Regions from separate parts of the Streptomyces sp. NPDC043867 genome, predicted to be linked through region 1. Evidence: riboswitches for the same ligand, from Rfam matches in the RefSeq annotation. Region 1 holds a riboswitch; each other region holds the start of a gene.
The links. A riboswitch is a leader RNA that binds a small molecule or an ion and turns the genes downstream of it on or off. The one in region 1 is predicted to bind cyclic di-AMP.
Positions count from the first base shown of each region.

Region 1 (11,738 bases):
GCGCGTTGACCAGCCGGGTCGAGAAGACCGTGCCCGAGCCGAACTTCCCGCTGACGTGGTCGCCGAGGGAGTTCAGGAAGCCGGAGACGTCACCGTTGCCGGAGGACTCCGAGGGCATGCCCTGACCGCCCGTGTCGAACCGGGCGATCGTGGTCCAGCCCTCGCCGATGGTCTTCAGCCCGTCGAGGCCCTCGGCGAGGTCCTCGTCGGACTCCGGGGAGGACTGCGGGGAGGACTTCGGCGCGGAATGCGGGCCCTTCGAGCCGGCCCCGGTGTCGCCCTCGGTGACCTTCGCGCCCTTCGGCGGGGTGAAGTCGAAGGTCGACGCGGCCGGCTTCGCGAAGTCGACCTGGGTGAAGCCGGCGTCCACGACCGCCGAGCCGCCGCTCGCCGGGGTGAGCGTGAACTTCAGCGGCGTACCGGTCTTGGCGTCGACGGCGACGGTGATCGCGCCGACCGTGGAACCGGACTGCTTCGGCTTGACGACCAGCCGGTACGCGTCCCGGCCGGCGACCTGCGCGGTGCCGTCGACGGTCACCGACGTGGTCTTGTCGACCGCCTTCAGCGCCTCCTCGGCCAGGTCCTGGGGCGTGGCCGGGACGTCCTCGGGCGCCTCGGACTTCTTCATGCCCTCGGGAGCGGTCGAGTGGTAGACCTCGTTCGACTTGCTGTCGTAGGCCCAGACGTCCGCGCCGTTGTGGATGACGCTGTACTCGGCGGCCTTGTCCAGCAGCGAGACCTTGCCCTTGTCGGGGCCGTCGGCCGCGACGCGCAGGGTGTGCGTGCCGGAGGCCAGCTCCATGAGCTTGGACGACGGGTCGGCGGAGGAGCCGTCGCCCTTGCCGGCCGCCCCCGGGGCGAAGCTGCTCTCCAGACCGCCCAGGTCGGGCAGCCCGAGGTCGGTGCTGATCTTCACCGTGCCGGACAGCCGCTGGGTGTCCGACTTCGCGATCCTCTCGATGAGTTGCTGAGCGGTGATCTTCGGCAGGTCGGGGTCGCCGGAGTCGGCGAGCGCCGGGACGAGCCCGATGGTCGCCGCCGCCACCCCCACCACCGCGACCGGGACGACGTACCGCGCGGCCTTGCGCCGGCCCGCGCTCACGTCGTCGGCCTCGTGGGCCAACGGGTCCTCGGATGCGTACGGTGTCATGTGTGCCTTTACCTCCGTCATCGGCGGCGGCCTTCAGTCACTGTCCTCGTCCACCCCTGCGCCGCCATTCTCACCCGAATTGATGAGGAGTGGTGCTTTCCATCTGACCAAATCCGCCGGGAAGAAGCGTCAGACCCCGGGCTCAACTCCGTGTACTGCTGCGGTATGACACACAGGGGCGGTGTCTCCCCCGACCCGTAGGGGTCGTGTGGGGCGGACACCGCCCGTGGGACCGGGACTCGCTGTCAGCGCTGCACGAACACGTAGTCGGCCCGGTAGGGGACCCGCGTGATCGCGCCCGGTGTGCAGGACCCGGCCGGGGCCACCCCGCCCACCGTGTTGAGGCGCAGGATCTCGGCGGTGCCGGCCAGCAGTCCGCGCGGCTTTCCGGACGGGGTGGCCTTCAGGTCCAGTTCCGGGATGTTCCCGGCGCCGTTCGGCGTCCTGGCGAGCACCGCCCCGGTGACCGCGCTGCCGTCGGGCGCGACCCACTGCGGCGTACCGGAGTCGGGCGCCACGAACGAGTGCGCGATACGGCCGCCGAACACGGCGCTGACGTCCCGTTGGGCGAAGGCGTGGCCGCCGCCCTCGACCGGCTTGCACGCGTAGATCTGCTCGCCCCTGACCACCGTCGCCTGGAAGCTGTCGAACGCGTGGCGGAAGTCGAAGGCGGTGGTGACGCGGTGGAGCTGTCCGCGGAGCGCGCCGCCCGGGAACTCGGCGGTGTGCAGATCGGCGTGGAACGCGCCCGGGTCGTTGGTCAGCCGCTGGAGCAGGGCGGTGTCCTCGACCACGGCGGTGCCGGTGGCGCGGTGCCGCCCGCTCCCGCTCAGCCGCTCGTTGAAGTCCACCCGCACGGCGCCGTGGGTGCCCCTGGCTCCCTCGTGGAGGTGGAGGCGGATCGGCCTGCCGGTGCCGCGCCAGGTCACGGCGACGGACACCCGGTCGCCGTCGACCTCGATGAATTCCAGGGCCGCGCCTTCCTTGTCGCGGATGGCCGGACCGCCCGCCGCCGGCACCTCGCCCGCGCCGCGCAGACTGGCGGCGAGGATCGTGCCGCCGCCCGGCGGGACGGCTCCGCTGTCGGCGACCGCGGGAACGGTTGCGACGGCGAGCGCGGCGGCCGAGGCCACCGCGACACCGGCCAGGGCCAGGCGCCCGCGGCGCGCCGCGCGTGTGAGGTTCGATCCCATGATTCCGTCGTCTCCCCGTGTCCCGGCCGCGCCCCCTGGCGTCGGCCTGCGAACGGGACTACGGAGTGGAAGGAGTTCCGCACTCAAAGTGAGTATGTGACCCACGTCACAGTCGCTCGGGTGCGTCCGGCGCCCAGGTGCTCAGGCGCGTCCGGCGCGCAGGGACGAGCGTGCAGCGTGGAACGAGGGCGCAGCCCGAGGCGCGGGCGGGACCCTCGCCGGCCCGCGGGCGGGCGGGCCGGTCAGCCGGCCCGGTGCACCACCGCGTCGCACAGCTCCAGGAGCGCCGCCTTGGCATCGCACTCCACCAGCGGCGCCAGCGCGGCCCGCGCGTCCTCGGCGTACCGCACGGTGTCCCGGCGGGCCTGCTCCAGCGCGGGATGCGCCCGCAGGCGGGTCAGCGCCTCGGCGTGCCGGGCGTCGTCCGTGAGGTCGGAGTCGAGCAGCTCGCACAGGGCGATGTCCTCGGCGAGCCCAAGGCGCTCCACCCGCTCACGCAGCCGCAGCACCGGCAGCGTGGAGATCCCCTCGCGGAGGTCGGTCCCCGGCGTCTTGCCGGACTCGTGCGAGTCGGACGCGATGTCCAGGACGTCGTCGGCGAGCTGGAAGGCGACGCCGAGCCGCTCGCCGTACTGCGTGAGCACGTCCACGACCGTGTCGTCGGCGCCCGACATCATCGCGCCGAAACGGCAGGCCACGGCGACCAGCGAGCCGGTCTTGCCGCTGAGCACGTCGAGGTAGTGGTCGATCGGGTCGCGCTCGTCACGGGGGCCGGCGGTCTCCAGGATCTGGCCGGTGACCAGGCGCTCGAACGCCTCGGCCTGGACCCGGACGGCCTCCGGGCCGAGGTCCGCCAGGATGTGGGAGGCGCGGGCGAAGAGGAAGTCGCCGGTGAGGACGGCGATCGAGTTGCCCCAGCGGGTGTTGGCGCTGGGCACCCCGCGGCGCACCTCCGCCTCGTCCATCACGTCGTCGTGGTACAGCGTCGCGAGGTGGGTGAGCTCGACGACCACGGCCGAGGGCACGATGCCCGGCGCGTAGGGGTCCCCGAACTGGGCGGCGAGCATCACGAGCAGCGGCCTGAACCGCTTTCCGCCGGCCCGCACGAGGTGCTGGGCGGCCTCCGTGATGAAGGGGACCTCGCTCTTGGTGGCTTCGAGCAAGCCCTCTTCCACGGCCGTCAATCCGGCCTGGACATCGGCTTCGAGAGCCTGGTCCCGCACGCTCAGCCCGAAAGGCCCGACGACGGTCACGAGAGGTTCTCCTGTCTGCTGACGATCACATGGCGAACTCGGTCGATCATTCGGTCGATGACACGGTTTGTCGATGTGTCGCTGCCATCACTCAAGTCAGCGTATCCGGTCACGTTTCGATCACCACGAGCGCCCACCGCCCCCGTCTACGACTTCCCTCCCCCAGCGGGCGCAGTCATGCCCGGGCGATACGGCATCACGGGCGGTATGTTCTTGATCACCTGATACGTCCTGACCTGTACCGAACCCACCGGAAGGCTCTCGTGCCGTGACGCGCCGCCGCCACCCGGCACGCCACGCGGCCCGAGGCACTCCACTCCCCGAGGTCACCGTGATGAGCACGCACATCCGTACGTCGTTCCCCTACGAGACGGCGCACGAGGACGTCCTGATCCCGCTGCCGGACGGGACACGCCTGTACGCGCGCGTGTGGCGGCCGGTCACCGACGAGCCGGTCCCGGCGCTCCTCGAATACCTGCCGTACCGCCTGACGGACTGGACCGCGCCCCGCGACTGGCAGCGCCACCCCTGGTACGCGGGGCACGGCTACGCCTCGGTCCGGGTGGACGTCCGCGGGCACGGCAACTCGGAGGGCCTGCCGGCGGACGAGCACGCGCAGGTGGAGGCGGCCGACGGGGTCGAGGTCGTCCACTGGCTCGCGGCCCAGCCGTGGTGCAGCGGGCGGGTCGGCATGTTCGGCCTCTCGCGGGGCGGCTTCGACTCCCTCCAGGTCGCGGCCCTCGCGCCCGAGCCGCTCAAGGCCGTGGTCGCGGTCTGCTCGACGGACGACCGCTACGACAACGACCGGCACTACCTGGGTGGTTCCGTCCTGGCCTGCGACCTGCACGGCCGGGCGGCGGCCATGCTCGCCTTCGCCTCCCGGCCGCCGGACCCGCGCTACGTCGGTCAGGTGATGTGGCGCGACATGTGGGTGGGACGGCTGGAGGCCGTGACCCCCTTCGTCCACACCTGGCTGGAGCACCAGACGCGGGACGCCTACTGGCGGCGCGGCAGCGTGCGCGAGGACTACGGGTCGGTCAGGGCCGCGGTGCTCGCGGTCGGCGGCTGGCACGACCCGTACCGGGACACCGTCCTGCGCCTGGTCGAACACCTTCCGGCGGACCGCGTACGCGGGCTGATCGGCCCCTGGTCGCACCAGTACCCCGACCGGGGGCTGCCGCCCGGCCCGGCGATCGGCTTCCTCCAGGAGACGCTGCGCTGGTGGGACCACTGGCTGAAACCCGGCCCCGACACCGGTGCCGCCCCGGCCGGGGGCGCCACCGGTGTCCTGTCCGAACCGCTCCTGCGCGCGTACATCAGCGACTCGCACGTCCCGGCCACGGTGTACCCGGCCCTGCCCGGCCGTTGGGTCGGGGAGGACGCCTGGCCCTCGCCGTCGGTTACACCGGTGTCGTACGCGCTGCGGGGTGTGCCCGTGCCGGTGCGCTCACCGCTGCACACCGGGCTGGACGCCGGACGCTTCCTGCCCCTCGGCAACGACGCCGACCTGCCGCCGGACCAGCGGGACGAGGACGCGAAGTCGGCGTGCTTCGAGTTCGAGGTGCGGGAGGAGACCTGGGTGCTGGGGCGGCCGAGGGTCCGTCTGCGGCTGACCTCGCCGGTGCCGCGCGGGCAGGTGATCGCGCGGCTCTGCGACGTGTTCCCGGACGGAGCGTCGACGCTCGTCACGCGCGGCGTACTGAACCTCTCCGCCCGCGAGGGCACGGACCGGGCGGTGGAGTGGCCGCCCGGCGCGACCCGGGACGTGACGTTCGAGCTGAGCGGCATCGGTCACGCCTTCCCGCCGGGGCACCGCATCCGGCTCGCGGTCTCCTCGGCGTACTGGCCCTGGGTCTGGCCCCAGCCGGGCTCGGACGCCGGCTTCACGCTGCACCCGGACGGCAGTTCGCTCGAACTGCCCGTACGCGCACGGGAGTCGGACCCCTCGATCACCTTCGAGGAGCCGGAGGAGTCGGAGCCGCTGGGCGCGGTCGTCCCGGCGACTCTGGACGAACCCCGCCCACAACGGCTGGTCGTGCGCGATGTCGCCGCGGGCACCTGGCGACTGGAGGTGGACCCGGGCCTCGGCGGCACTCGCGTGTACCCCGACGGCCTCGAGGTCACGGAGGACGCCCTGGAGACGTACACGACCGGCCAGCGTGATCCCCTGTCCGCCCGCACCCGCTCGGACTGGTCGATCCGGTTCCACCGGCCGGACACGTCCTGGGACGCGCGCGTGGAGACCCACTCCCAAATCACCTGTGAGGCGGGGGAGTTCATCACCTCGGACGAGGTGATCTGCCGGGACGGGGACGAGGTCGTCTTCCACCGGACGTGGGAGAGGCGCATCCCGCGCACGGCGGGCTAGAGCCCGGCGGGACTCGGCCCGGCCCGGCCCGCGGCGTCTCCCCCTCGGCGGCCCGCCCGGCGACCTGCCCGCCCCCGTCCGGCGACCACCCGCTCCCGCTCCGGCTCCGGCTCCGGCTCCCGGCTCCCGGCTCCCGGCTCCCGGCTCCCGGCAGCCCACCGGGCCACAGCGCCGCCGGGCCACCGCGCCGCCCGACCTCCGGACCGGAGCCAGTAATGCCCGAGTTGCCTGCTTTGAATCCCCTTTCATGGGGCTTGTTGGCGTGAAATGGGTCACGCTCAAATCGATCTTTTGGCCGGTCCGGCCGGACAAGTCTCCCTTTGCTAAAGGCAAGTTGAGTTTCACGTTCCGGTCTAATCGGACCATTTCCCCCCTGGCCAGAGGTAGATCAAATGCCTTGCCAGGGGAAATCGGGCCTTGTTTCGGACATGTGCTCTCGCATACGTTCACGTCGATCCGAGCGGACCCGCCTAATCCTGCCGCGCTCGGTGACCCCACCCACCCACGCACGGCAGGAGCGGGGGACCCAGGTAAGCCGCCGGTCCGGATCACCGGAACGGCTCGGGGTTAAGTCGCATGTCACCGTGCGGCCGGGCACCTCCCAGCCCGAACCCGACAGCTCACCTCGCAGGCATCGGAGAGGAAGAGTTTCGCCATGGCCGTTCGAGGCAAGCACCGTCGTCCCGGAAACAACGCCCTCACCCGCGGGCTCATCGCCGCCGGAACGGGCGGAGCCGCACTCGCGATCCCCCTCGTGGGCGCCACCGTCGCGCAGGCAGCGCAGCCGACGCAGGCCGTCCGGTCCGTGCCGGCCGCGGTCCCGCAGGTCCAGCTCGTCACCTACAAGGTGGCCCTGGGCGACACCCTGGCCAAGATCGCGCGAGAGCACACCAAGAACAGCGACTGGAAGAAGCTGTACGAGGCCAACCGCGCGGTCATCGGCAGCGACCCGTCGCTGATCCGCCCGGGCCTGAAGCTGACGGTCGGCACGAAGACCGTCAAGGGCGCCGCGACCGGCACCACCACGGCCGCCAAGTCCGTCGTCACCCCCGCGTCCGCGAAGACGTACGCGAACAACCTGGACGGCTGGATCAGGGAAGCCCTGGACATCATGTCCCAGAAGGGCATCCCGGGCAGCTACGACGGCATCTACCGCAACATCATGCGCGAGTCGTCGGGCAACCCGCAGGCCATCAACAACTGGGACTCCAACGCGGTGGCCGGCACCCCCTCCAAGGGTCTCCTCCAGGTCATCGACCCGACCTTCGCCGCGTACCACGTGGACGGCACCTCGATGGACCCGTACGACCCCGTCGCGAACATCACGGCGGCCTGCAACTACGCGGCCGACAAGTACGGTTCGATCGACAACGTCTTCGGCGCGTACTGATCACCGTACGGGCCCGCGCGTACTGAATTCCCGCGCGCGGGGCCCCGCCTACCGGGCCCCGTGCAGGACCGTGCCGGGCGCTCCCCGCCCGACGGCGTCCGCCGTTCCCCGGTCCCCAGGGCCGGGGAACAGCCGTTCCAGGACGACCGCGATGCCGTCCTCCTCGTTCGAGAAGGTGATCTCGTCCGCCACCGCCCTGAGTTCGGGATGGGCGTTGGCCATGGCGACACCGTGGGCGGCCCAGTCGAACATGGGGATGTCGTTCGGCATGTCGCCGAAGGCGATCGTGGCCGACGCCGACAGACCGAGGTGCCCGGCGGCGAGCGCGAGGCCCGTCGCCTTGGTCACGCCGCATGGCTGGAGTTCGACGGTGCCGGGTCCCGACATGGTGACGGTCGCCAGGGAACCGACCGTCGCCCTGGCCGCCGACGCCAACTCGTCGTCGGACAGGAAGGGATGGCGGAGCAGCACCTTGCTGATCGGCTTGGCCCAGAGGTCGTCGCGCCGTAGCACCCGCACCGCGGGCAGCGTCGGGTGCGGCATGAGGTAGCCCGGTTCGATGAGCGTGAGCCCGTCCACCCCGTCCTGGTCCACGGCGGCGAAGACCTGCCCGACCTCGGCCTCGATCTTGCCGAGCGCCGTCTCGGCCAGCTCCCGGTCCAGGGTCACCGACCACAGCAGACGGCCGGCCCCGGCGTCGTACAGCTGCGCGCCCTGGCCGCACACCGCGAGCCCTGTGCCGCCGAGTTCGTCGAGCAGCGGGCGCACCCTCGGCGCCGGGCGTCCGGTCACCACGAGATGCCGACCGCCCGCCTCGGCCACCCTCGCCAACGCGGCCCGCGACCGGTCGGAGAGCGTGTCGTCGCCGCGCAGCAGCGTTCCGTCCAGGTCAGTGGCGATGAGTGAATATGCAGTCGGAGCGGCCATGATCCGAAGAATACGGATCCCGCGCCCCAACGGCCCGGCGGGAACCGGACGACGTCCGGTATCCCGGCAGCAACGCCGGCCCCCCGTAAGGGATCACGCGCCGCGCATCACCGGGTCCGTACGAAGCGGCCGTCGTGGGCGCCTGCGCCGGAAGGCGGCAACGCCCCGCCCGACACGGCTCGACGGACATTGCGAACTCTTCGGACGCGGTGCGCGGTCCGTCACGGGACCTGCCTCCGCTCGCCTCTCCCACGTAACGTGTGCCGCGACCACCTGGAACGCGTGGAACACATGGATCGACGCGTGACACACATGGATCACTGGCGAGCACGAAAGCGAGGCAGCACCCGATGCCCCCCTTCGACGTCCCCGAGGGCGACCCCTTCGGTCCGCACAATCTTCCGTACGGCGTGTTCTCCCCAGCGGGTTCCGGCGGCTCCGCGGAGGGGTCAGGCCGTGCTCCGTCCTCCGGTGCGCGACGGGTGGGCGTCCGGCTCGGCGACCGCGTGCTCGACGCGGGCGCCGCGGCACGGGCGCTCGGCTCCCCCTACGAGACGCTGCTCGCGCGGCCGACCCTCAACCCCCTGCTCGCCGCGGGCCGCACCGCCTGGTCGGACGTGCGGCGCGCGCTCACCGCGTGGGTGACGGTCCCGGCGCACCGGGAGACGATCGAGCCGCTGCTGTACCCGCTGTCCGAGGTCACCCTGCACCTGCCCTTCGAGGTGGCGGACTACGTCGACTTCTACGCCTCCGAGAACCACGCCCGCAACGTCGGACAGATCTTCCGCCCGGACGCGGAGGACTCCCTCACCCCCAACTGGAAGCACCTCCCGATCGGTTACCACGGGCGGTCCGGCACGGTCGTCGTGTCGGGGACCGACGTGATCCGTCCGTCGGGCCAGCGCAAGGCACCCGCGGACGCCGCGCCGGTCTTCGGCCCGTCCGTCCGCCTGGACATCGAGGCGGAGGTCGGCTTCGTCGTCGGCGCGCCCTCCGAACAGGGCACCTCCGTCCCCCTGTCGGCGTTCCGCGACCACGTCTTCGGCCTCTGCCTCCTCAACGACTGGTCGGCGCGCGACATCCAGGCCTGGGAGTACGTCCCGCTCGGCCCCTTCCTCGGCAAGTCGTTCGCCACCTCGGTGTCGGCGTGGATCACCCCGCTCGACGCGCTGGAGGACGCGCGGGTGGCGCCGCCGGAGCGCACGCACCCGCTGCTGCCCTACCTGGACGACGCCTCGGAGGACCCCGGCGGCTACGACCTGCGGATCTCCGTCGCGATCAACGGCCATCCGGTCTCCGAGCCGCCGTTCTCCAGCATGTACTGGACGGCGGCGCAGCAGCTGACGCACATGACGGTCAACGGGGCGTCCCTGCGGACCGGCGACCTGTACGGCTCCGGGACGGTGAGCGGTCCCACGGAACGCGAGCGCGGTTCCCTGCTGGAGCTGACCTGGAACGGCCGCGACGCCCTCGAACTCCCCGACGGCACCCGGACGTTCCTGGAGGACGGCGACGAGGTGACCCTCACGGCCTGGGCGCCGGGGCCGGGCGGGACCCGGGTGGGCCTCGGCGAGGTGACCGGCAGGGTCGTACCGAAGAACTGACCCCGGCCGGTCGCGGCGGGGCGCGTCCTGCCCGCCCGCCGCCGCTACATCCAGTCCTCCGGCTCCGGCTCCTCGTCCATCTCGGGCCAGTCCGGGTCGGGGGCACCGGCAAAACCGGAGCGCCGGCCGGAGTCAGGGCCCGGTGCGGAACCGGAGCCCCGGCCGGAGTCCGGGCCGGGCTCCGCACCGGAGTCCGGGCCGGCAGCGGCAGCCGTCGCACCCGGGCCGGGTTCGGCGGCCGGAGCACCGCTCACCGAGGCGAGCGCCGCGAGGACTCCCTCCCCGTACGTCGCCAGCTTCTTCTCGCCGACGCCGCTGATCCCGCCCAGCTCCGCGACCGAGGCCGGCGCCGCGGTGGCGATCTCCCGGAGGGTGGCGTCGTGGAAGATGACGTACGCCGGGACGCCCTGCTCCTTCGCCTGGGCCGCGCGCCAGGAGCGCAGCGCCTCGAAGACGGGGACCAGCTCGGCGGGCAGCTCGGCCACCGCGGCCTTGGACTTCTTCTCCCCCCGGCCGGAACCGGACCGGGACGTGACCGGCTTCGGCGCCTCCTTGCGCAACGGCACCTGGCGCTCGCGCCGCAGCACCGTCCCGCTGGCCTCGGTCAGCACCAGCGTGCCGTAGTCCCCCTCGACCGCGAGCAGGCCCTGGGCCAGCAACTGCCGGACGACACCGCGCCATTCGGACTCCGAGAGCTCCTCGCCGATGCCGAACACGGACAGCTGGTCGTGGTCGAACTGGATCACCTTGGCCGTCCGCCGGCCCAGCAGGATGTCGACGATCTGGACCGCCCCGAACTTCTGCCCCCGCTCCCGCTGCAGCCGGACGATCGTCGAGAGCAGCTTCTGCGCGGCAACCGTGCCGTCCCAGGTCTCCGGCGGGGCCAGGCAGGTGTCGCAGTTGCCGCAGCGGTCCGCCTGGGGGTCCTGGCCGAAGTAGGCGAGGAGCTGGGAGCGCCGGCACTGGACGGTCTCGCAGAGCGCCAGCATCGAGTCCAGGTGGGCGGCCGCCCGGCGGCGGAACGCCTCGTCGCCCTCGCTGCCCTGGATGAGCTTGCGCTGCTGCACCACGTCCTGCAGCCCGTACGCCATCCAGGCCGTGGACGGCAGTCCGTCGCGGCCCGCGCGGCCCGTCTCCTGGTAGTACCCCTCGACGGACTTGGGGAGGTCGAGGTGGGCGACGAACCGCACGTCCGGCTTGTCGATGCCCATGCCGAAGGCGATGGTCGCGACGACGACGAGCCCCTCCTCCCGGAGGAAACGCGACTGGTGCGCCGCGCGGGTGCCCGCGTCGAGCCCCGCGTGATAGGGCACCGCCTCGATCCCGTTGCGCGAGAGGAACTCGGCCGTCTTGTCGACCGAGTTGCGCGAGAGGCAGTAGACGATGCCCGCGTCGCCCGCGTGCTCCTCACGCAGGAAGGACAGCAACTGCTTCTTGGGATCGGCCTTGGGGACGATGCGGTACTGGATGTTGGGCCGGTCGAAGCTCGCCACGAAGTGACGGGCGTCCGGCATGCCCAGACGCTGGGTGATCTCGCGGTGCGTCGCGTGGGTGGCCGTCGCGGTCAGCGCGATGCGGGGGACGTCGGGCCAGCGCTCGCCCAGCAGGGAGAGGGCCAGGTAGTCGGGGCGGAAGTCGTGACCCCACTGGGCCACGCAGTGCGCCTCGTCGATCGCGAAGACGGAGATCTTCGCACGCGACAGCAGATCCAGCGTGCCCTGCAGGCGCAGCCGCTCCGGGGCCAGATAGAGCAGGTCCAGCTCCCCGGCCAGGAACTCCGCCTCGACCACGCGCCGCTCGTCGAAGTCCTGCGTGGAGTTCATGAACCCGGCGCGCACGCCGAGCGCCCGCAG
Region 1 is NZ_JBWKDS010000001.1:350,375-362,112, forward strand. Features, by position in the region: gene AC069T_RS01770 (LolA family protein) at 1-1,150, opposite strand, end outside; gene AC069T_RS01775 (CHRD domain-containing protein) at 1,396-2,343, opposite strand; gene AC069T_RS01780 (polyprenyl synthetase family protein) at 2,586-3,596, opposite strand; gene AC069T_RS01785 (CocE/NonD family hydrolase) at 3,931-5,964, shown strand; cyclic di-AMP (ydaO/yuaA leader) riboswitch at 6,454-6,613, shown strand; gene AC069T_RS01790 (LysM peptidoglycan-binding domain-containing protein) at 6,620-7,354, shown strand; gene AC069T_RS01795 (HAD family hydrolase) at 7,403-8,281, opposite strand; gene fahA (fumarylacetoacetase) at 8,632-9,885, shown strand; gene recQ (DNA helicase RecQ) at 9,930-11,738, opposite strand, start outside.

Region 2 (11,738 bases), on a different contig from region 1:
CACGCTGTCGACGACCATGCGGCGGACGTGTCCCGGGAAGAGCGTGCCGTAGACGGCGCCCAGGTAGGTGCCGTAGGAGACGCCCAGGTAGTTGAGCTTCCGCTCGCCGAGGGCGGCCCGGACGACGTCCAGGTCGCGCGCGGTGTTCGGCGTGGTCATCTGCGGCAGCATCTCGCCGCTGCGCTCGGCACAGCCGTCCGCGTACTCGGCGGCGAGCTTGCGCTGGGCGCGCTTGTCGGCCTCGGAGTCCGGGACCGGGTCGGCCTTCGGCGCCTTGACGAACTCCTGCGGGTCGATGCAGGAGATGGGCGCCGAGTGACCGACACCGCGCGGGTCGAAGCCCACGAAGTCGTACGCCTTCGCGGCGTTGGCCCAGACCGGGTTCTTGTTGGTGACCCGGGTCGGGAAACGCATGCCCGAACCGCCGGGGCCGCCCGGGTTGTAGACGAGGGCGCCCTGGCGCTCCTCCTTGGTCCCGGTGTTCCCGATGCGGTCGACGGCGATCTTGATCTGCTTGCCGTTCGGACGCGCGTAGTCGAGCGGCACCGTGACCCACCCGCACTGGATCGGCTTGGCGAAGCCCCAGTCGGCAGGGCAGTCCTTCCAGTCGATCCCGGCCTTGGCGGCCCTGGCCGCCGCGATCGCGGCACCCCGGGCCTGTCGGTCCTGTCCGTGCCGCGCGTCGGCGGCTGCCGACGGCGCCGCGACGGCTCCGGCTATCAGGGTCGCCGTGACGAGCGCTCCGGCCGAGCCGAGCGCTGCCACCCGCCTCGTCGGTCTGATACCACTCAAGTGGGGCCTCCCCGTACATCGTTGCGATTGGTACGGGGATCCTTTCTGCTGTGGGGCCCCTGAGAACAGAGGTACCCTGGCTTCTTTACTAATCCGATAACCGGTGCGCGTTGCTCCGTTGAGCGGAGGGGGTAGGTCAGTCCAGTGCACGCAACGCCTCGTCGAGCGTCCGCCGCAGCCGCAGCGCGTCCGGCGCGAGGGCGGTCACCAGGACGGCGGGACCGGCGAGCGGGTTGAGTGCGGCGCCCTCCCCGAACAGCCGTGGCACCATCGGCTTCCGCTCGAACTCCGGCCGCACGACGACGAGTTGGCCCAGGGCGCGATGTCCCCCCAGGACGGCGGGACCGTCCCAGCCTCCGGGTGCGCCGGGCCCGCAGGACAGTTCCTGGTCCAGCACCGGCTTCCCGTCGACGCGCACGGTGAGACGGCTGGTGAGCCGTCCCGGTTCCTCGCCGGCCCGCCCGAGCACCTGCTCCTCCCGGAAGACGAGCCGGGCGCCGGCCGCCACGTCGACCCGGGACGACACGTACAGGTCGCTTCCCCTGACGGAGATCAACTGCTCCGGCATCCAGTGCAGTTCGGCTCCGGCGGCCACGCCGAGCCGGATGTCGTAGCGCGCCTCTCCCCCGGCCTGGCCCGGCAGGGCGATGGTCGCGGCGGCCGAGCCGACGTGGAGCCGGGCCCCGTCGCCCGCCTCCGCCTCGACGCCGAAGTGGTCCCCGCCGAGCGGCCCGCTCATCGCGCCGACGATCATCACGCGCGCCTCGGATCCGTGCGCCTGGGTGCGGCGCAGCGCCAGCGGGCCTTCGCTTTCCAGGACCGGCAGGGAGGTACCGCCGCTGCCGTCACCGCGCGCCGCGATCCGCGCGGTGGCCCGTACCCCTGCCGTCATGCCGTCCACGCGGCGTGCCGCGCGCGTACCCAGTCGGCGACCTCACCGACCCCGGCCTCGGTCCGCAGCGACTGGAAGACGACGGGCAGCCGGGCCCGCTGCGCCTCGGCGTCGGCGGCCATCCGCGCGAGGTCGGAGCCGACGTACGGTGCGAGGTCCGTCTTGTTCACCACCAGCAGGTCGGCGGTGGTCACCCCCGGGCCGCCCTTGCGGGGGATGTCGTCACCGCCGGCGACGTCGATCACGAAGATCTGCGCGTCGACGAGCCCCTTGGAGAAGGTCGCCGTCAGGTTGTCTCCCCCGGACTCGATCAGCACGAGGTCCAGGGACTGCAGCTCGTCCTCCAGTTCCTCGACCGCTTCCAGGTTGGCGGAGATGTCGTCGCGGATCGCGGTGTGCGGGCAGGCCCCGGTCTCCACGGCCGTGATCCGCTCGGGCGGCAGAACGGCTTCCCGCAGCAGGAACTCGGCGTCCTCCCGCGTGTAGATGTCGTTCGTCACGACGGCGAGGGACAACTCGTCGCGCAGCGCCCGGCAGAGCGCGGCGACGGTCGCGGTCTTGCCCGAGCCGACGGGGCCGCCGAGCCCGATCCGCAGCGCCCGCCGACGGCCGTCGCCCCGGTGGACGTCGGCCCCCACGGCCGAGGGCCCGTCATGGAGGTGGGTGTGGTCGAGATGCATGATGCGGCTCCAGTTTTCAGCCCGTCCGGCGTTCGAGGACGAGGCCGCAGGACGGTACGGGGGTCCGGGGGCGGAGCCCCTCGGGACAGGAAGGGAAGGGGACGGAGGGGGTGAACTCCGTCCGGAACAGGGGGCGAACTCTCCCCCGGAACGGGGGGCGAACTCTCCCCCGGAACGGGGGGCGAACTCCCCTCCGGAACGGAGGGTGAACTCCCTTCCGGAACAGGGCGCGAAGTCCTCCCCGGAACTTCAGGAGGCGAACAGCCTCACGGACCAGGCGGCATGCGCCTCCGCCCCGATCTCCAGCAGCGGAGCGGAGGCGGCCGGCAGCACGTCGACCCCGTCGACGAGCGCGCGCCGGGCGGCGTCCACCGCGGCCCGCGCCACGAGGTCCAGCTCGGGCGCGAGCAGCGCCAGCACACCGGTCGCCTCGAACGGGTCGAGGCTCAACAGCCGTACCGTCGCCGTCGCCGGTCCGCTCACGCTCTCGTACACGGAGCAGTACGCGGCGTCCTCCGGCGCCAGTCCGGCGGCCCCGGCTGCCAGCCCGAGGACGACGGGCTGGTGCGCTCCCTTGGGGAACCGCCGTGCCAGGTCGTCCAGTTCGGGGCTCGGCCACGCCGCGCGGGCGGCCCGCACGAGCTGCCGCCCGAGCCGCCGGGCGGCGGCTCGCAGGGCGGGCGACGGCGTGCGGGCGTCCGCGGCCGCGTCCAGTTCACCCGGGTCGGCTCCGCTCGCCGCCGCCGCGGCCAGGGCGGCCGCCACCAGGCCGGTGGTGTGCAGCCGCCCCCGGCAGAACTCCTCGAGACTCGCCGCGCCGGTGATCCGCCCGGCCTTGACGGCCGCCTCGGCCCCGCCGGAGTGGGCGTGTCCTCCGGCGGGGAAACGGCCGTCGGCCAGGACGAGCAGTGCTGCGCGCGTCATCAGAAGAGGAAGTAACGCTGGGCCATGGGCAGTTCGGCCGCCGGTGTCGCCTCGACCAGTTCCCCGTCGATGTGCACGGCGAAGCTGTCGGGGTCGACCCGCACCTGCGGGCGCGCGTCGTTCTCCCGCATGTCGGCCTTGGTCACCGTCCGCGTGGAATCGATGGGCACGAACCGCTTGCCGAGCGCGAGCCGTTCGGGCAGCCCGTCCTCGATCGCCGTCGGAGCCACGAAGTTGAACGAGTTGGCGGCGGGGGCCCGTCCGATCGCCCCGAACATGGGGCGGGGCAGAATCGGCTGCGGGGTGGGGATGGAGGCGTTCGCGTCGCCCATCTGCGCGTAGGCGATCTGCCCGCCCTTGATGACGAGGTGCGGCTTGACGCCGAAGAAGGCGGGTTCCCACAGCACGAGGTCGGCGAGCTTGCCGGTCTCCACCGAGCCGATCTCGCGGGCGAGTCCCTGCGCCACGGCCGGGTTGATCGTGTATTTGGCGACATAGCGACGCACCCGGCGGTTGTCCGCGCGTCCGTCGCCGGGCAGCGCCCCGCGCCTGCGCTTCATCACGTGCGCCGTCTGCCAGGTCCGCATGACCACCTCGCCGACCCGGCCCATCGCCTGCGAGTCGGAGGAGATGATCGAGATGGCGCCCAGGTCGTGCAGGATGTCCTCCGCGCCGATGGTGGACGGCCGGATCCGGGACTCGGCGAAGGCCAGGTCCTCGGGGACGGACGGGTTGAGGTGGTGGCAGACCATCAGCATGTCGAGGTGTTCCTCGGCGGTGTTGACGGTGAAGGGCCGGGTCGGGTTGGTGGAGCTGGGCAGCACGTGCGGCTCGGAGACCACGGTCATGATGTCCGGCGCGTGACCGCCGCCCGCACCCTCGGTGTGGTACGCGTGGATCGTGCGGCCGGCGATGGCGGCGAGGGTGTCGCCCACGAACCCGGCTTCGTTGAGGGTGTCCGTGTGGATGGCGATCTGGACGCCGGTCCGCTCGGCGACGGTGAGCGAGGCGTCGATGACGGCCGGGGTGGAGCCCCAGTCCTCGTGCAGCTTCAGTCCGAGGGCGCCGCCGCGGATCTGGGACAGCATCGCCTCGTGCGAGACGGTGTTGCCCTTGCCGAGCAGGCCGATGTTGAGCGGGTACCGCTCCATCGCCTCCAGCATCCGGGCCAGGTGCCAGGGGCCGGGGGTGACGGTGGTCGCCTTGGAGCCCTCGGCCGGTCCGGTGCCGCCGCCGACCAGTGTGGTGATACCGGCGGCCAGTGCCTCGTCGGCGATCTGCGGGCAGATGAAATGGACGTGCGCGTCGATGGCGCCGGCCGTGAGGATCCGCCCGTTGCCCGCGACGATCTCGGTCTCGGGGCCGATGACGAGGTCAGGGTGGACGCCGTCCATCGTGTCGGGGTTGCCCGCCTTGCCGATGCCGGTGATCCGGCCGTCGCGGATGCCGACGTCGGCCTTGACGACACCCCAGTGGTCGATGATCACGGCTCCCGTGATCACGATGTCCGGGGTGCCCTCCGCGCGCGTGGCGCGCGCCTGGCCCATGGACTCGCGGATGACCTTGCCGCCACCGAACACCGCCTCGTCGCCGGCGCGGCCGGGACCGCCGCAGCGGTCCTCCTCGATCTCGACGAGCAGATCGGTGTCGGCGAGCCGGATCCGGTCGCCGGTGGTGGGGCCGAACAGATCGGCGTACGCGGCACGCGAGATCTCAGGCATCGAGGGCACCTCCGGTCTCACCGCGCAGTCCGGGCACCACACGGGCACCGGCGAGCGGAACGAGTTCGACGTCGACGGGGATACCGGGCTCGAAGCGCACGGCGGTGCCCGCGGCCACGTTCAGCCGCCTGCCGCGGGCTGCGGCGCGGTCGAAGTCCAGACCCGGGTTGGCCTCGGCGAAGTGGTAGTGGGAGCCGACCTGGACGGGGCGGTCGGCGGAGTTGAGGACGGTCAGCCGGGTCACCTCGCGGCCTTCGTTGAAGGCGACGGGTCCGTCGGCGAACAGGATCTCTCCGGGGATCATCGGGCCGCTCCCCCGTCAGACGATCGGGTCGTGGACGGTGACGAGCTTGGTGCCGTCCGGGAAGGTCGCCTCCACCTGCACGTCGTGGATCATCTCGGGGATGCCCTCCATGACGTCGTCCCGGGTGAGCAGCCTGCGCCCGGAGGCCATGAGCTCGGCGACGGTACGGCCGTCACGGGCGCCTTCCAGGAGGTGCGACGTGATGAGGGCGACGGCCTCGGGGTGGTTCAGTCTCAGCCCGCGGGCCCGGCGCTTATCGGCCACGTCGGCGGCCACGTGGATCAGCAGCCTCTCTTGCTCGTGCGGGGTCAGTTGCACGGCGTCCCACCTCACAGTCCTCGCCCGGACCGTGCGGGGTCCGGTTGCCGCAGCCACCGCGACGGGATAGATGTAACACACAGGCAGATTGGGCGATCGGCCTCAATCCGGATACGAAAACCCCTGGTGGCGTGGATCGGCAGGCTAGTTGGACGGAGTTTCAACTACGTTAACCAGCTCTTGATCCACTCATGACCGCCGACTGGGCTGTTCCATACCCGTCGGGCACCGCCGGCCCTTCCGCGCCGCTCACTCCGATGCACCAACGGGGCGAAAACGAAGTCCACGCGCCGCCCCCTGGCGCGGACCGTGCGGGTCCTCCGGGGCGAACGACGGGCCGCCCGCTCCACCTTGCCGCCGACGGCGGACATCCGGCGTGCCGTCACCCCGGGCCGACGGGCGCCGGCTTCGCGCGACGTCCGGCCCGGGACACAAACGCACCAAACGGCGTACCCCCCAACGGCGTAGACGCACCCCTGGCCATGAGCCCCCTCAACTTGCGCAACGTGTGGAGAGCAGGCGCGGAATGAAGTGTTCCGCCGCAGGTGCGGGCTTGGTCGGCACCCCCAACTTCCGTTCGAAACAGGGGGCGTCCACCCGAACGGGTGAGTGGTGAGTAACCCCACAAATCTCCGATTCCGTTCGGATTTTCGGACTTCCATGAGTGAAGATCCCTGCGACGACAAGCCCCCGCCGAAGCGGCGGGGCGATCCGGGCGGACGCCGAGTCCTGCCGCCGCCCGGATGACCGGTCGACAGAAGTGGATCGGCAGGAGTGGAGGACCCAGCACGACGGGCCGCCGGAGAGATCCGGGCGGTCCTTGGGGTGAAGCCGCACATCGCGGCCGGGCTACTTCGCCAGCCCGAATCCGACAGGTCATCCTTCACAGGCGGCTGACGAAGGGTTGCGCATGACTGCGCTCAATCGTGTCCCGTCGCTGTGGACCCGGGCCGGTACGGCCTCGGCCCTCACCATCGCCGCCGTCGGCGGCAGCCTCGTGGTCCCCGGCGCCGCATCCGACGCCGCCGCGGCCACATCGGCGACGAAGGCGCTCCAGATCGCGGCCTCCAAGAAGGGTGCCCCGTACAAGTACGGCGCGACGGGGCCGCGCCGCTTCGACTGCTCCGGGCTCACGCTCTACTCGTACAAGAAGGCCGGCAAGAGGCTGCCTCGTACGGCCGCGGCGCAGTACAACAAGACCAACCACGTCTCCGCCTCGCACCGCAGGGCGGGAGACCTCGTGTTCTTCCATTCGGGCCGGAACGTGTACCACGTCGGCATCTACGCCGGGAAGGGACGGATCTGGCACTCCCCGAAGACCGGAGAGGTCGTGAAGCTCACGAAGATCTGGACGAAGAGCGTCTGGTACGGCCGGGTCGGCTGACCGGCTCCCCGGGGGCGGCGGCGGGCGCCGTCGCCCCCGGAGGGTGAACACGGCCCGAAACGGATACTCGTCCGCCCATGGACGACCGACACCCTCACTCCGCGCGGAACGAGACGCCCCCGGAGCGCGCCGACCGCAACTTCGCCGAGCTGCTCCAGGAGCTGCGCGTCGTCCAGACCGGCGTGCAGATCCTCTTCGCCTTCCTGCTGACCCTGGCATTCACCCAGCGGTTCCCGACCCTCGACACGGTGCAGCGCGTCACGTACGTCACCACGCTGCTGCTCGCCGTGCTGGCCGCCGCCCTCTTCGTGGCCCCGGCCGCCCTGCACCGGTCGCTGTTCCAGCAGAACGCCAAGGCCACCATCGTGCGGGTCTCCTCCCATCTGGCCACGGCCGGGCTGTGCGTCCTGATGCTGGCGTTCACCGGCTCCGTCCTGCTCGTCGTCGACGTGACCCTGGGCCGGGGCGGCGGAATCGCCGCGGCGGCCGGCACGCTGGTCGTCTGCGCGGCGCTGTGGGGCGTCCTGCCCCGGCTCGTGCGGCGCACCCTCCGGGCGAGAAGAGCTTCCTCGGGGGCTCGGGAGCACGAAGGTCCGGGCCGGCGCCCGTGAGGGCCGCCACGGCCCTGACGGCGCGGCTGCCATGTCGCGAGGGCCGCCACGGCCCTGGCGGCGCGGCTGCCGGGTCGCGGCTTCAGGGTTCCTGCCCCGGGGTCACCGGCCGGGCCGGGAGCGACCACGGCAGCTCGATCACGACCGTCTTGCCGCCCTCGCGGGTGGGCCGCACGCTCACCCTGCCGCCGCACTCGGCGGTCAGCCAGCGGATGATGACCAGCCCCCGGCCGTTGTCCTGCTGGACGGCGGCCGGCAGACGCTTCGGGAACCGCGGGTGGCTGTCGGTGACTCCGATGCGCAGCTGTTCGTCACGCTCGAGCGTGACGTCGACGGTGAAGGTCGGAGACTGCCCGAGGGTGTGCTGGACGGCGTTGGTGGCGAGCTCGGACACGATCAGGCGTACGGTCTCGGCGGCCTCCGTGCCCCTCGGCAGGCCCCAGTCGGCGAGGACGCCGATGACGTAGGTCCGGGCCGCGGAGACCGATGCGGGATCGCTCGGCAGAGTGACGGATGCTTCCTGGTGATCTGCCATGGCGACATCGTCCCTTTCCCACGGGACCCGTAGTCCGACACGGAGCGGCTGATTCGAGTACGGTCCCGGACCGGTGCTTCGCGCCAGACTGCCACCGCCGCACCCCTCACGGGCGCGATCCACCGGGATATGCATATATCTGTCGCTCGATGCGGTGAACTCTGCGCGAACGTGCCCGTTCGGCCGGGCACCGGGCGCATCCTCTACCGTCGCCGGGAACGCCGCTCACCGGGCGGAAGGAGGCGGCCATGCGACACGGTCCAGCGGTGCGGCGCCGCAAGCTCGGCGCCGAACTGCGCGTCCTGCGCGGCCGGGCGGGGCTCACCAGCGGCGAGGCGGCCCGGCTGGTCGGCTGGCACCAGTCGAAGGTGAGCCGGATCGAGACCGGCACCAGCGGCGCGAAGCCGTCCGACGTACGGCGGCTCCTCGACGCGTACGGCGTCCAGAGCCCCGAACTGCGCGAACTGCTCGTCGGCCTGGCCGGCTCCGACGGCGACGGGCGCCACTGGTGGCACGCCTACCGCGGCGTGCTCCCGCCGACGTACCGCGACTTCATCAGCCTGGAGTCGCAGGCGAGTGCCATGCGCACGCTGGAGACCTGCGTGGTGCCGGGCCTGCTGCAGACGCCGGAGTACGCCCGTGCGGTCACCCGGGCCGCCGTGGAGGGTGTGGAGGACGGCAAGCTGAACGCGCTGGTGGAGGTGCGGCTGGCCCGGCAGGACGTGCTGCGTTCGCGTCCGCCCCTGGAACTGAGCGCCGTGCTGGACGAGGCCGTGCTGCGGCGGGCCGTCGGCGGACGCGCGGTGATGCAACGGCAGCTGGAACGGCTCCTGGAGGCGGCACGCCTTCCTCACGTACGGCTCCAGGTGCTGCCGTTCGCGTCCGGAGCCCACGTCGGGATCAGCGGGCCTTTCGTTATCTTCTCATTTCCGAACACTTCTGATCTGGATGTGGTTGTTCTTGACCACATGACGAGTAGCCTCCACCTCGAACGGAAAGAAGACCTCCAGGCCTACACCGAGGCCTTCAACACCCTTCGGACGCACGCTCTTTCGCCCGAGGACTCCGTGGACTACATCGCCGCGACACGTGACGGCGCGTGAGGAGGCATCATGTCGGCACCGCCTCGGTCCGTACGATCCAGTACGTCCCTGCACGGAGTGCGGTGGCTGCGCAGCAGCCGCAGCACCGGAATGAACAACTGCGTCGAGACCGCGCGACCGGGGCCGGGCCCGTGGGCCGGGCTCGTGGCCGTCCGCGACTCGAAGAACACCGCGGGGCCCGCCCTGCTCCTCGCCCCCGCCGCGTGGGAGGAATTCATCGCCGCGCTGGGCTGATCCCCCACCGTGGGACGGCCCCGGCCGTGTTCACCTCGTCCGGCTGATCACCCGTACGGCGTGCTCGATCTGGTCCTCCGTGAGATCGGCGCGGGCGGTCAGCCGCAGCCGCGAGATGCCGTCGGGCACGGACGGCGGGCGGAAGCAGCCGACGGCGAGACCCGCCTCCCGGCAGTCGGCCGCCCAGGCCACCGCCCGCTCCGGGGACGGCGCCCGCACGGACACCACCGCAGCGTCCGGCCGGACCGCCTCGAGGCCCTCGGCCGTCAGGCGGGTGTGCAGGATCGTCGCGACCCGACGGGCCCGCGCGGCCCGGTCCGGCTCGCGGCGCAGCAGGCGCAGCGCAGCGAGGGCCGCACCCGCGGCGGCCGGTGCGAGGCCGGTGTCGAAGATGAACGTCCGGGCCGCGTTGACCAGGTGGTCGATGACCGGTGCGGGCCCGAGCACCGCGCCGCCCTGGCTGCCGAACGACTTGGAGAGCGTGACGGTCACGACGACGTCGGGCGCGCCCGCGAGGCCGGACGCCTGCGCGGCGCCCCGGCCGCCGTCGCCGAGCACGCCGAGGCCGTGCGCGTCGTCGAGGACGAGTCCCGCGCCGTGCTCCCGGCAGGCGGCGGCGAGCCCGGCCAGCGGTGCCGCGTCCCCGTCCACCGAGAAGACGGTGTCCGAGACGGCGACGGCGGGCCCTTGGTGGGTGCCGAGGGCTTTGCGGACGGCCTCCGGGTCGGTGTGCGCGACGACCTGTGTCGTCCCGCGGGCCAGCCGGCAGCCGTCGATCAGCGACGCGTGGTTGCCCGCGTCGGAGACGATGAGGGAGCCGTGCGGCGCGAGCGCGGTGACGGCGGCGAGGTTCGCGGCGTAGCCCGAGGAGAAGACCAGGGCGGCCTCGAAGCCGCAGAAGGCGGCCAGCTCGCGCTCGAGTTCACCGTGCAGCTCCGTCGTGCCCGTGACCAGCCGGGAACCGGTGGCGCCGCCGCCCCAGCGCCGCGCGGCCTCCGCCGCGGCCTCGGTGATCTCCGGATGCCGTGCCAGCCCGAGGTAGTCGTTGCTCGCGAGGTCGAGGAGCGGCGACTCGGCGGGGCGCGGGCGCAGCGTGCGGACCAGACCCGCCCGGCGGCGCCGGTGCGCCTGCTCGTCGATCCATGCGAACGGCGATCCGGCCATGCTGGAGCCTCCGGGCCCTGTCGTTTTGTAGGCAGTGGACAGACCCTAGCCGCCGGGCCCGCTGCCCAGGATGTGGCAATACCCACACCTCGAACGGTCTCTCTTGTGCAAAGTCTCCTTGGCCCCGGGCGGTCGCATAGGCCAGGATCGACCCTCATGGACCTGCTGAACACGCTGGTGGACAAGGGGCTTCGGCGCGAGCTGCCGACCCGGGACGAAGCTCTGGCCGTGCTGGCCACGTCCGACGACGAGCTGCTCGATGTGGTGGCGGCGGCGGGCAAGGTGCGCCGGCACTGGTTCGGCCGACGGGTGAAACTCAACTATCTGGTCAACCTGAAGTCGGGGCTGTGCCCCGAGGACTGCTCCTACTGTTCGCAGCGGCTCGGGTCGAAGGCCGAGATCCTGAAGTACACCTGGCTCAAGCCGGACGAGGCCTCGCAGGCCGCGGCGGCGGGCCTGGCGGGGGGCGCCAAGCGCGTCTGTCTGGTGGCGAGCGGGCGCGGTCCGACGGACCGTGACGTCGACCGGGTCTCCGACACCATCAAGGCGATCAAGGACCAGAACGAGAGCGTCGAGGTGTGCGCCTGCCTCGGTCTGCTCTCCGACGGGCAGGCCGAGCGGCTGCGCGAGGCGGGCGCGGACGCCTACAACCACAACCTGAACACGTCCGAGGGGACGTACGGGGAGATCACGACCACGCACACGTACGCCGACCGGGTGGACACGGTCCACAAGGCGCACGCGGCCGGGCTGTCCGCCTGCTCCGGTCTGATCGCGGGCATGGGCGAGAGCGACGAGGATCTGGTCGACGTCGTCTACGCGCTGCGCGATCTCGACCCCGACTCCGTGCCGGTGAACTTCCTGATCCCCTTCGAGGGCACTCCGCTCGCGAAGGAGTGGAACCTGAGCCCGCAGCGCTGCCTGCGCATCCTCGCGATGGTCCGCTTCGTCTGCCCCGACGTCGAGGTCCGCATCGCGGGCGGCCGCGAGGTCCATCTGCGCACGATGCAGCCGCTCGCGCTGCACCTGGCCAACTCGATCTTCCTCGGCGACTACCTCACCAGCGAGGGCCAGGC
Region 2 is NZ_JBWKDS010000055.1:25,236-36,973, reverse strand. Features, by position in the region: gene AC069T_RS35125 (alpha/beta hydrolase) at 1-792, opposite strand, end outside; gene AC069T_RS35120 (urease accessory protein UreD) at 929-1,684, opposite strand; gene ureG (urease accessory protein UreG) at 1,681-2,364, opposite strand; gene AC069T_RS35110 (urease accessory protein UreF) at 2,614-3,288, opposite strand; gene AC069T_RS35105 (urease subunit alpha) at 3,288-5,009, opposite strand; gene AC069T_RS35100 (urease subunit beta) at 5,002-5,313, opposite strand; gene AC069T_RS35095 (urease subunit gamma) at 5,329-5,631, opposite strand; cyclic di-AMP (ydaO/yuaA leader) riboswitch at 6,374-6,538, shown strand; gene AC069T_RS35090 (C40 family peptidase) at 6,542-7,015, shown strand; gene AC069T_RS35085 (DUF6328 family protein) at 7,093-7,626, shown strand; gene AC069T_RS35080 (ATP-binding protein) at 7,709-8,161, opposite strand; gene AC069T_RS35075 (helix-turn-helix domain-containing protein) at 8,410-9,264, shown strand; gene AC069T_RS35070 (DUF397 domain-containing protein) at 9,274-9,498, shown strand; gene AC069T_RS35065 (8-amino-7-oxononanoate synthase) at 9,529-10,662, opposite strand; gene bioB (biotin synthase BioB) at 10,819-11,738, shown strand, end outside.
Region 2: it holds a riboswitch for cyclic di-AMP, as region 1 does, so the genes downstream of both, AC069T_RS35090 (C40 family peptidase) here and AC069T_RS01790 (LysM peptidoglycan-binding domain-containing protein) in region 1, are expected to answer to the same signal.

Region 3 (7,800 bases), on a different contig from region 1:
GCGGGGCGGTGACGGCCACGTCGTCGCGGTCATCGGGGACGGCGCGCTGACCGGCGGCATGGCGTGGGAGGCGCTGAACAACATCGCCGCCGCCAAGGACCGCCCGCTGATCATCGTCGTCAACGACAACGAGCGCTCGTACGCCCCGACCATCGGCGGCCTGGCCAACCACCTCGCGACCCTGCGGACGACCGACGGGTACGAGAAGGCGCTGGCCTGGGGGAAGGGCGTACTGCTGCGGACGCCCGTCGTCGGGAACACCCTCTACGAGTCGCTGCACGGCGCGAAGAAGGGGTTCAAGGACGCGTTCGCGCCGCAGGGCATGTTCGAGGACCTGGGGCTCAAGTACGTCGGGCCGATCGACGGGCACGACACGGCGGCCGTCGAGTCGGCGCTGCGGCGCGCCAAGGGCTTTCACGGGCCGGTTCTCGTCCACTGCCTCACCGAGAAGGGCCGCGGTTTCGAACCCGCTCTCGCGCACGAGGAGGACCGTTTCCACACGGTCGGTGTGATGGACCCGCTCACCTGCGAGTCCCTGGCGCCCGTCAACGGGCCCTCCTGGACCTCGGTGTTCGGTGACGAGATCGTCCGCATCGGGGAGGAGCGCGAGGACGTCGTGGCGATCACGGCGGCCATGCTGCACCCGGTGGGGCTCGGGGAGTTCGCCGAACGGTTCCCCGACCGGGTCTGGGACGTCGGGATCGCCGAGCAGCACGCCGCGGTGTCCGCGGCCGGGCTGGCCACGGGCGGCCTGCATCCCGTGGTCGCCGTCTACGCGACCTTCCTCAACCGGGCGTTCGACCAGTTGCTGATGGACGTCGCGCTGCACCGGTGCGGGGTGACCTTCGTGCTGGACCGGGCGGGCGTCACCGGTGTGGACGGCGCCTCCCACAACGGCATGTGGGACATGTCCATCCTCCAGGTCGTGCCGGGGCTGAGGATCGCCGCGCCGCGCGACGCCGGCCAACTGCGGGCCCAGTTGCGCGAGGCGGTCGCCGTCGACGACGCCCCGACGCTGGTCCGCTTCCCCAAGGAGTCGGTCGGGCCGGCCGTCCCCGCGGTCGGCCGGGCCGGCGGCATGGACGTCCTGCACCGCGCCGAGCGGCCCGAGGTGCTTCTGGTCGCCGTCGGCGTGATGGCGCCGGTGTGCCTCCGGGCCGCGGAGCTGCTGGAGGCCCGGGGGACCGGCTGCACCGTCGTCGACCCGCGCTGGGTCAAGCCGGTCGATCCCGCGCTGCCGGGCCTCGCCGCCCGGCACCGTCTCGTCGCCGTCGTGGAGGACAACAGCAGGGCGTCCGGGGTCGGCGGCGCCGTCGCCCTCGCCCTCGGTGACGCCGAAGTCGACTTACCCGTCAGGAGGTTCGGCATTCCGGAGCAGTTCCTCGCGCACGCCAAGCGCGGTGAGGTGCTCGCGGACATCGGCCTCACGCCCGTCGAGATCGCCGGACGGATCAGCGCCGGCCTGGCGGCGAAGGACCAGTTCGCCAAGGAGAAACAGGAATGACCATCCCCTCAGGGACGGCTCCCTCGGAGGAGCCCGTCACCGGGAGGCCCCTGCCCGGGGACTCCCCTTCCGCCCCTTCCCCCTCCGGGGACTCCGCTTCCGTCAACTCTCCTTTCCGGGAGTCCCGTTCCGCTGCTTCCGACACGGGGGAGTCGGGTTCCGGGAGATCCCGTTCCGAGGAGTCCCCTTCCAGGGAGCCGCTCTCCGGCGCCCGGGAGTTCGATCTCGCCGAGCTCCTGGCCGAGCGCGGCGGCGAGCGCTACGAGCTGCACACCAAGCACCTCAACCACCAGCTCCCGCGCATGCTGCACACCATCGGCTTCGACAAGGTCTACGAGCGGGCCGAGGGCGCGCACTTCTGGGACGCCGACGGCAACGACTACCTGGACATGCTCGCCGGATTCGGCGTGATGGGCCTCGGCCGCCACCACCCCGTCGTCCGCAAGGCGCTGCACGACGTCCTCGACGCCTCACTCGCCGACCTCACCCGTTTCGACTGCCAGCCCCTGCCCGGACTGCTCGCGGAGAAGCTGCTCACCCACAGCCCGCACCTGGACCGGGTGTTCTTCGGCAACAGCGGCACGGAGGCCGTCGAGACCGCCCTCAAGTTCGCCCGGTACACGACGGGAAAGCCGCGCGTCCTCTTCTGCGCGCACGCCTTCCACGGGCTGACCACCGGCTCGCTGTCCGTGAACGGCGAGAGCGGCTTCCGCGACGGCTTCGCGCCGCTCCTGCCCGACACGGCCGTCCCGCTCGGTGACCTGGACGCCCTGGCGCGGGAGTTGAAGAAGGGCGACGTCGCCGCACTGATCGTCGAACCCATTCAGGGCAAGGGCGTGCTCGAGGCCCCGCCCGGCTATCTGCGCGCGGCCCAGGAGCTGCTGCGCGGGCACAAGGCGCTGCTCATCGCCGACGAGGTGCAGACCGGGCTCGGACGTACCGGCGACTTCTACGCCTACCAGCACGAGGAGGGCGTGGAGCCGGACCTGGTCTGTGTGGCGAAGTCGCTGTCCGGCGGCTACGTGCCGGTCGGCGCGACGCTCGGCAGGGACTGGATCTTCAAGAAGGTCTACTCGTCGATGGACCGCGTTCTGGTGCACTCGGCGAGCTTCGGATCCAACGCCCAGGCCATGGCGGCCGGGCTCGCCGTGCTCTCCGTGCTGGAGAACGAGCAGGTGGTCGCCAACGCCCGGGCGACGGGCGAGCAGTTGAAGTCCCGGCTCACGGCGCTCGTCGACAGGTACGAGCTGCTCAGTGACGTACGCGGCCGCGGCCTGATGATCGGCATCGAGTTCGGCCGGCCCCGGTCGCTCAAACTGCGCAGCCGGTGGACGATGCTCCAGGCCGCGCGGAAGGGACTGTTCGCGCAGATGGTGGTCGTGCCGCTGCTGCAACGGCACCGCATCCTGACCCAGGTCTCCGGCGATCACCTGGAGGTGATCAAGCTGATTCCGCCGCTGATCATCGGGCAGCGCGACGTGGACCGGTTCGTGGAGGCCTTCACCGCCGTCATGGACGACGCGCACAGCGGGGGCGGACTGATGTGGGACTTCGGGAAGACCCTGGTCAAGCAGGCGGTCGCGAACCGCTGACGCCCCTTCTTTTGCCTCCGGGGCAACAAACTTGCCGCGGAGGCAAGCGCTGCGGCTCAATGGACGGTATGAGCCCTGCCGAGGGTACGCACCCTCCCGGACCGGGGGACGAGCTGCCCGCCGTCGCCCCGCAGCTGCGCGCACTGCGCCGCCGCGCCTCCCTCACCCTGGAGGCGGCGTCGCGCGCCGCCGGGCTCTCGCCCGCCCATCTCTCGAGGCTGGAGACCGGGCAGCGCCAGCCCTCGCTGCCGATGCTGCTCGCGCTCGCCCGCGTCTACGGTACGACGGTTTCGGAGCTGCTCGGCGAGAGCGTCGCCGACCGGGACGCCGTCATGCGCGCCGCCGACCTGGAGCCCAGCACGGCGGGCGGCTGGACCTACTGGCAGGCGGGCGCCCCCGGCCGCGGCATGCAGGCACTGCGCGTGCACGTGCCCTACGGGGCGCAGGGCGACATCGTGCGCGTCCACCCCGGCGAGGAGTGGCTGTACGTCCTCAAGGGCGGGCTGCGCCTGCGCCTCGGGGACACCGCGCACGTCCTGGCGCCCGGGGACAGCGCGCACTTCGACTCGCTCACCCCGCACCGCCTGGCCGCCGCCGACCGCGCCGGGGCCGAGCTGCTCTTCGTCCACACACTGCTGCAGAGCCCCACCACGGCGCTGTGCCTCGGCCCGGTGACCGGCCACCCGACACCAGGAGAGACGTCATGACCGAACCCACGGAGCCCGGGTCCCGGCGGTCCATGGAGGAGAAGTTCCCGCGCGCGCTGTGGGTGCGGCTCATCGTCTACGTGGCCGTGGGCCACCTGTTCGCGGCCTTCGTCTATCTGCTGTTCACACTGGGTGCACGGAACCAGTAGCCGAAGGGGGGCGTCCCGCTCGGCCGGCCCCGCGGGAGACCGGCCGTCAGGACCCCGGGCCGGGATCTCGTCACTCGAGGAGCCGGTCGCGCAGCCGCTCCCGCAGTTCCGGGGTGACCCGCAGCCCCTGCTCCAGGTAGGTATCGGTCCCGCCCCAGGTCGCCTCGATCGTCTCGAAGGCGGCCGTCAGATACTCGGCGCGGGCGTCGAAGAGCGGGCTGAGCAGCTCCATGACCTCGGGGGAGTAGGCGGAGGCCGCGGAGCTGCTGCGGTGGACCTTGTACCGGCGGTGCGCGGCGTTCGACTCCAGGTAGTCGGCGAGGATCGCGTCGCGCTCGACACCGACGGCGAGGAGGGTCACGGCTATCGACAGGCCGGCGCGGTCCTTGCCCGCCGCGCAGTGCATCAGGGCGGGCACACTGTCCTCCGCCAGCGCGTGCAGCACGCGTGAGTGCTCGGCGGTGCGCTCCTTGATGATCATGCGGTAGGAGCCGATCATCCGGTCCGCCGCCTTGCCGTCGGCGAGGATCGCGCGCAGCTGCTCCAGGTCGCCGTCGCGGACCATCTTCCAGAACTCGGCGCCGTCCGCCGGGTCGCTCAGCGGCAGATTCACGTTCCGCACGCCCGGCAGCTCGATGTCCGGGCCCTCCAGCCTCTGGTCCGCGGCGTTACGGAAGTCGAAGATCGTGTGCAGGCCGAGCGAGGCGAGGAACTCGGCGTCCTCCCCGGTCGCGTGCGCGAGGTGGCCGCTGCGGAACAACCGCCCGTACCGCACTCGCCGACCGTCCGTGGTGGGCAGGCCGCCCACGTCACGGAAGTTGCGCACTCCGGCCAGCTCTGGCTCGGTCGACGGGATCTGCTGCGTCACGGGGGCTCCTCCCACTCGTCCGTCGGCGCTGCCTCGGCGTAGCTCACCGACCGGATGCGCTCCTGACGATACGACATGGGTTCCTGGGGCAATGAGTTGTCCACAGGCGGCGTATCCCGGGCGGAGTACCGCGACGACGTGACCGAAGGTTGCCCGGGGCCGAAGCCGGTAAGACGTCGCTCGTAGGGCGCCGGGCCGTGCGGGGACCGCCCGCGCCGGCGGATGGTGACCCAGGCAGATGGAGGAGTGACAGGTGAAGGGCTTCCGCGGATTCATCCTGCGCGGCAATGTGGTCGACCTGGCGGTCGGCATCGTCATCGGTGCGGCGTTCACCGCCGTGGTGAACGGCTTCGTCCGGGCCTTCCTGACCCCGCTGGTCGGTCTGGCGTCGGGGACCACTGGTGACCTCAGCCGCAAGACCTTCACGGTGGGCGGGACCGAATTCCCGTACGGGGCGTTCATCAACGCCGCCATCAGCTTCCTGCTCGTCGCGACCGCCCTGTACTTCCTCGTGGTGCTGCCCGTGAACAAGCTGCACCAGCGTTTCGCGCCGAGCCACGACGTGCAGGCACCCAAGCGCGAGTGCCCCGAATGCCTCAGCCCCGTGCCCACGGAGGCCCGCCGCTGCGCCTCCTGCACCAGTCCGCTGCCGGCGCTCCCCGCGCAGGTGACGGCCCAGTCTGCGGGGGACGGCACCGTACCCGCTCGTCAGGACCGGTGAGAACGATCGGCCTGTCGGACGGGGCGGCACGCACGCTGCCCCGTTCGGACGCTCGGGTCCGAGCTGCCACGCGGGCGCCGGGCTGATGCCCGTTACGACTCGTCCCTTGCGGGAAGTCGCAGCCCATGAACGCATGGGCGGACCTTCGTGAAAAGGATCATCGGCTGACGCGGCGGGTCGCCGCGTGGCAGTCGGACTGCGCGCGGCGCGTGCTGCCGGCGGTGGAGGACGCCGCCCAGCACACCAAGCTGTGGTGGGGTGCCGCCGCCGTCATGTCCCTGGCCGGCTGGAAAGGCCGTCGGGCCGCGGCCGCGGGACTGGCGAGCATGGCTGTGGCGGAGCTGGTGTCCAACGCCGTGCTCAAGCAGGTGTGCGAGCGGGAGCGGCCGCCGAAGGAATGGATCTCGCACGAGGACGTGCACGAGCGGCCCGACTCCTCCTCGTTCCCCTCCGGGCACACCGCCGCGGGCGTGGGGTTCACGGCCGCGGTGGCGGCGGTGTGGCCCCTGGCGGGCGCCGTGTGTGCGGTTCCGGCCGCGATGGTGGCCACCGAGCGGGTGCACACCGGCGCCCACTATCCGTCCGACGTCGCGGCCGGAGCGGTGATCGGCCTGGCCGCGGCCGCTCTGGTGCGCAAGAGCCCCCGGCTGGTGCTGCGTCTGCTGCGGTGAGCCCCGGGGAGCACGCTCCCCACCGTGGCCGCCTCGGTGCGGCCGGCCGTCCGAGCCCTCGGCGGGCCGCGTCTCCACGAGCGGTCCGCCGTCGCCGTCCGTGTGTCCTGCCTGACGCCTGACGCCGGACGCCTGACGCCGGACCCCGAAGGCCGGACGCCATGCGGCAGATATCCTTCAATGAACTGTCTGGACCTTCTGTCCCATTTGTGGGTATGGGTCCCAACTGGTGCGCAATCAGGGCCTCCTGGCGGGGTGGCGCGTGAGCAGCGTCATACCGGTGACAATGCGTCGTGAACCCGGTTTCTCAAGTCTTCGGGATTACCGGGCGATTGCAGACCCGGAAAGATCACTCGTCGACGGACAGTGACCGGCAATCCGGACATGGATCAAGAAATGGGTGTGCACAGAAAACCCACAAGCTTGTCGACGCCCTCTCACGTCGCCTACGTTCACCCTCACTCCGGACGGACGCCCAATCCTGCCGCCGCCCGGAATCCCGCACACTCACCCGTCCACGGCAGGAGCGGGGGACCCACAGGTATGACGCCTGTTCCGGTCTCCGGACAGGCTAGGGGTTGAGCCGCGCGCAACGCGGCCGGGCATCTCCAGCTCGCACCCGACAGCTCACCTCGCAGGCGCCGGAGAGGAATGCACCATGCCCGCGAAGGGTAAGCACCGCCGTCCCAAGTCCCTGCGCCTCACCCGCTCGATCGCCGTCGTCGGCACCGGCGGCGCCGCACTCGCCCTGCCGCTGATGGGAGCCGCGGGCGCCCACGCCGCGACTCCCGCGGCCGCCGTCTCCGCCGCTCCGGAGAAGGCCGCCGCCGCCGCGCCGGCCGCCGCCCAGAAGGCCGAGACGAAGACCTACGCGGTGAAGGCCGGCGACTCCCTCGCGAAGATCGCCGACACGCAGCACGTCAGCGGCGGCTGGAAGAAGCTCTACCAGGACAACCGCGCGGTCATCGGGGGCGACCCGGCACTGATCCACCCGGGTCTGAAGCTGACGCTCGGCGGCAAGGCCGCGTCCCCCGCCGCCCCGTCGTCCGGCAAGACCACCCAGACGACGAAGACGAAGGCCGCTCCGGCCGCGGCCACCAGCAGCTCCGGCTACACCCTGCCGGTCGCGGGCGCCATCGTCGGCACCGCCTACAAGACTGCGGGCAGCATGTGGTCCAGCGGCTACCACACCGGTGTCGACTTCGTGGTCCCGACCGGCACCTCCCTCAAGGCCGTCGGGCCCGGCACCGTCGTCTCGGCCGGCTGGGGCGGCGCGTACGGCAACCAGGTCGTCATCCGGCACGCCGACGGCCAGTACTCCCAGTACGCCCACCTGTCCTCGCTGTCGGTCTCGGCCGGGCAGACCGTGACCGGCGGCCAGCAGATAGGCCTGTCCGGCGCGACGGGCAACGTCACCGGACCGCACCTGCACTTCGAGATCCGCACCACCCCGGACTACGGCTCGGACGTGGACCCCATCGCGTACCTGCGCGCGCACGGCGTCTCCGTCGGCTGACGCCCGCACACGCCGGGGGGGGGGAAGGGGAGGGGGGGGAGGCCGGAGGGGGGGGGGGGGGGGGGGGGGGGG
Region 3 is NZ_JBWKDS010000017.1:1,119-8,918, forward strand. Features, by position in the region: gene dxs (1-deoxy-D-xylulose-5-phosphate synthase) at 1-1,504, shown strand, start outside; gene AC069T_RS18435 (aspartate aminotransferase family protein) at 1,501-3,096, shown strand; gene AC069T_RS18440 (helix-turn-helix domain-containing protein) at 3,165-3,803, shown strand; gene AC069T_RS18445 (DUF6126 family protein) at 3,836-3,952, shown strand; gene AC069T_RS18450 (tyrosine-protein phosphatase) at 4,023-4,820, opposite strand; gene mscL (large conductance mechanosensitive channel protein MscL) at 5,074-5,541, shown strand; gene AC069T_RS18460 (phosphatase PAP2 family protein) at 5,667-6,212, shown strand; cyclic di-AMP (ydaO/yuaA leader) riboswitch at 6,711-6,868, shown strand; gene AC069T_RS18465 (M23 family metallopeptidase) at 6,871-7,728, shown strand.
Region 3: it holds a riboswitch for cyclic di-AMP, as region 1 does, so the genes downstream of both, AC069T_RS18465 (M23 family metallopeptidase) here and AC069T_RS01790 (LysM peptidoglycan-binding domain-containing protein) in region 1, are expected to answer to the same signal.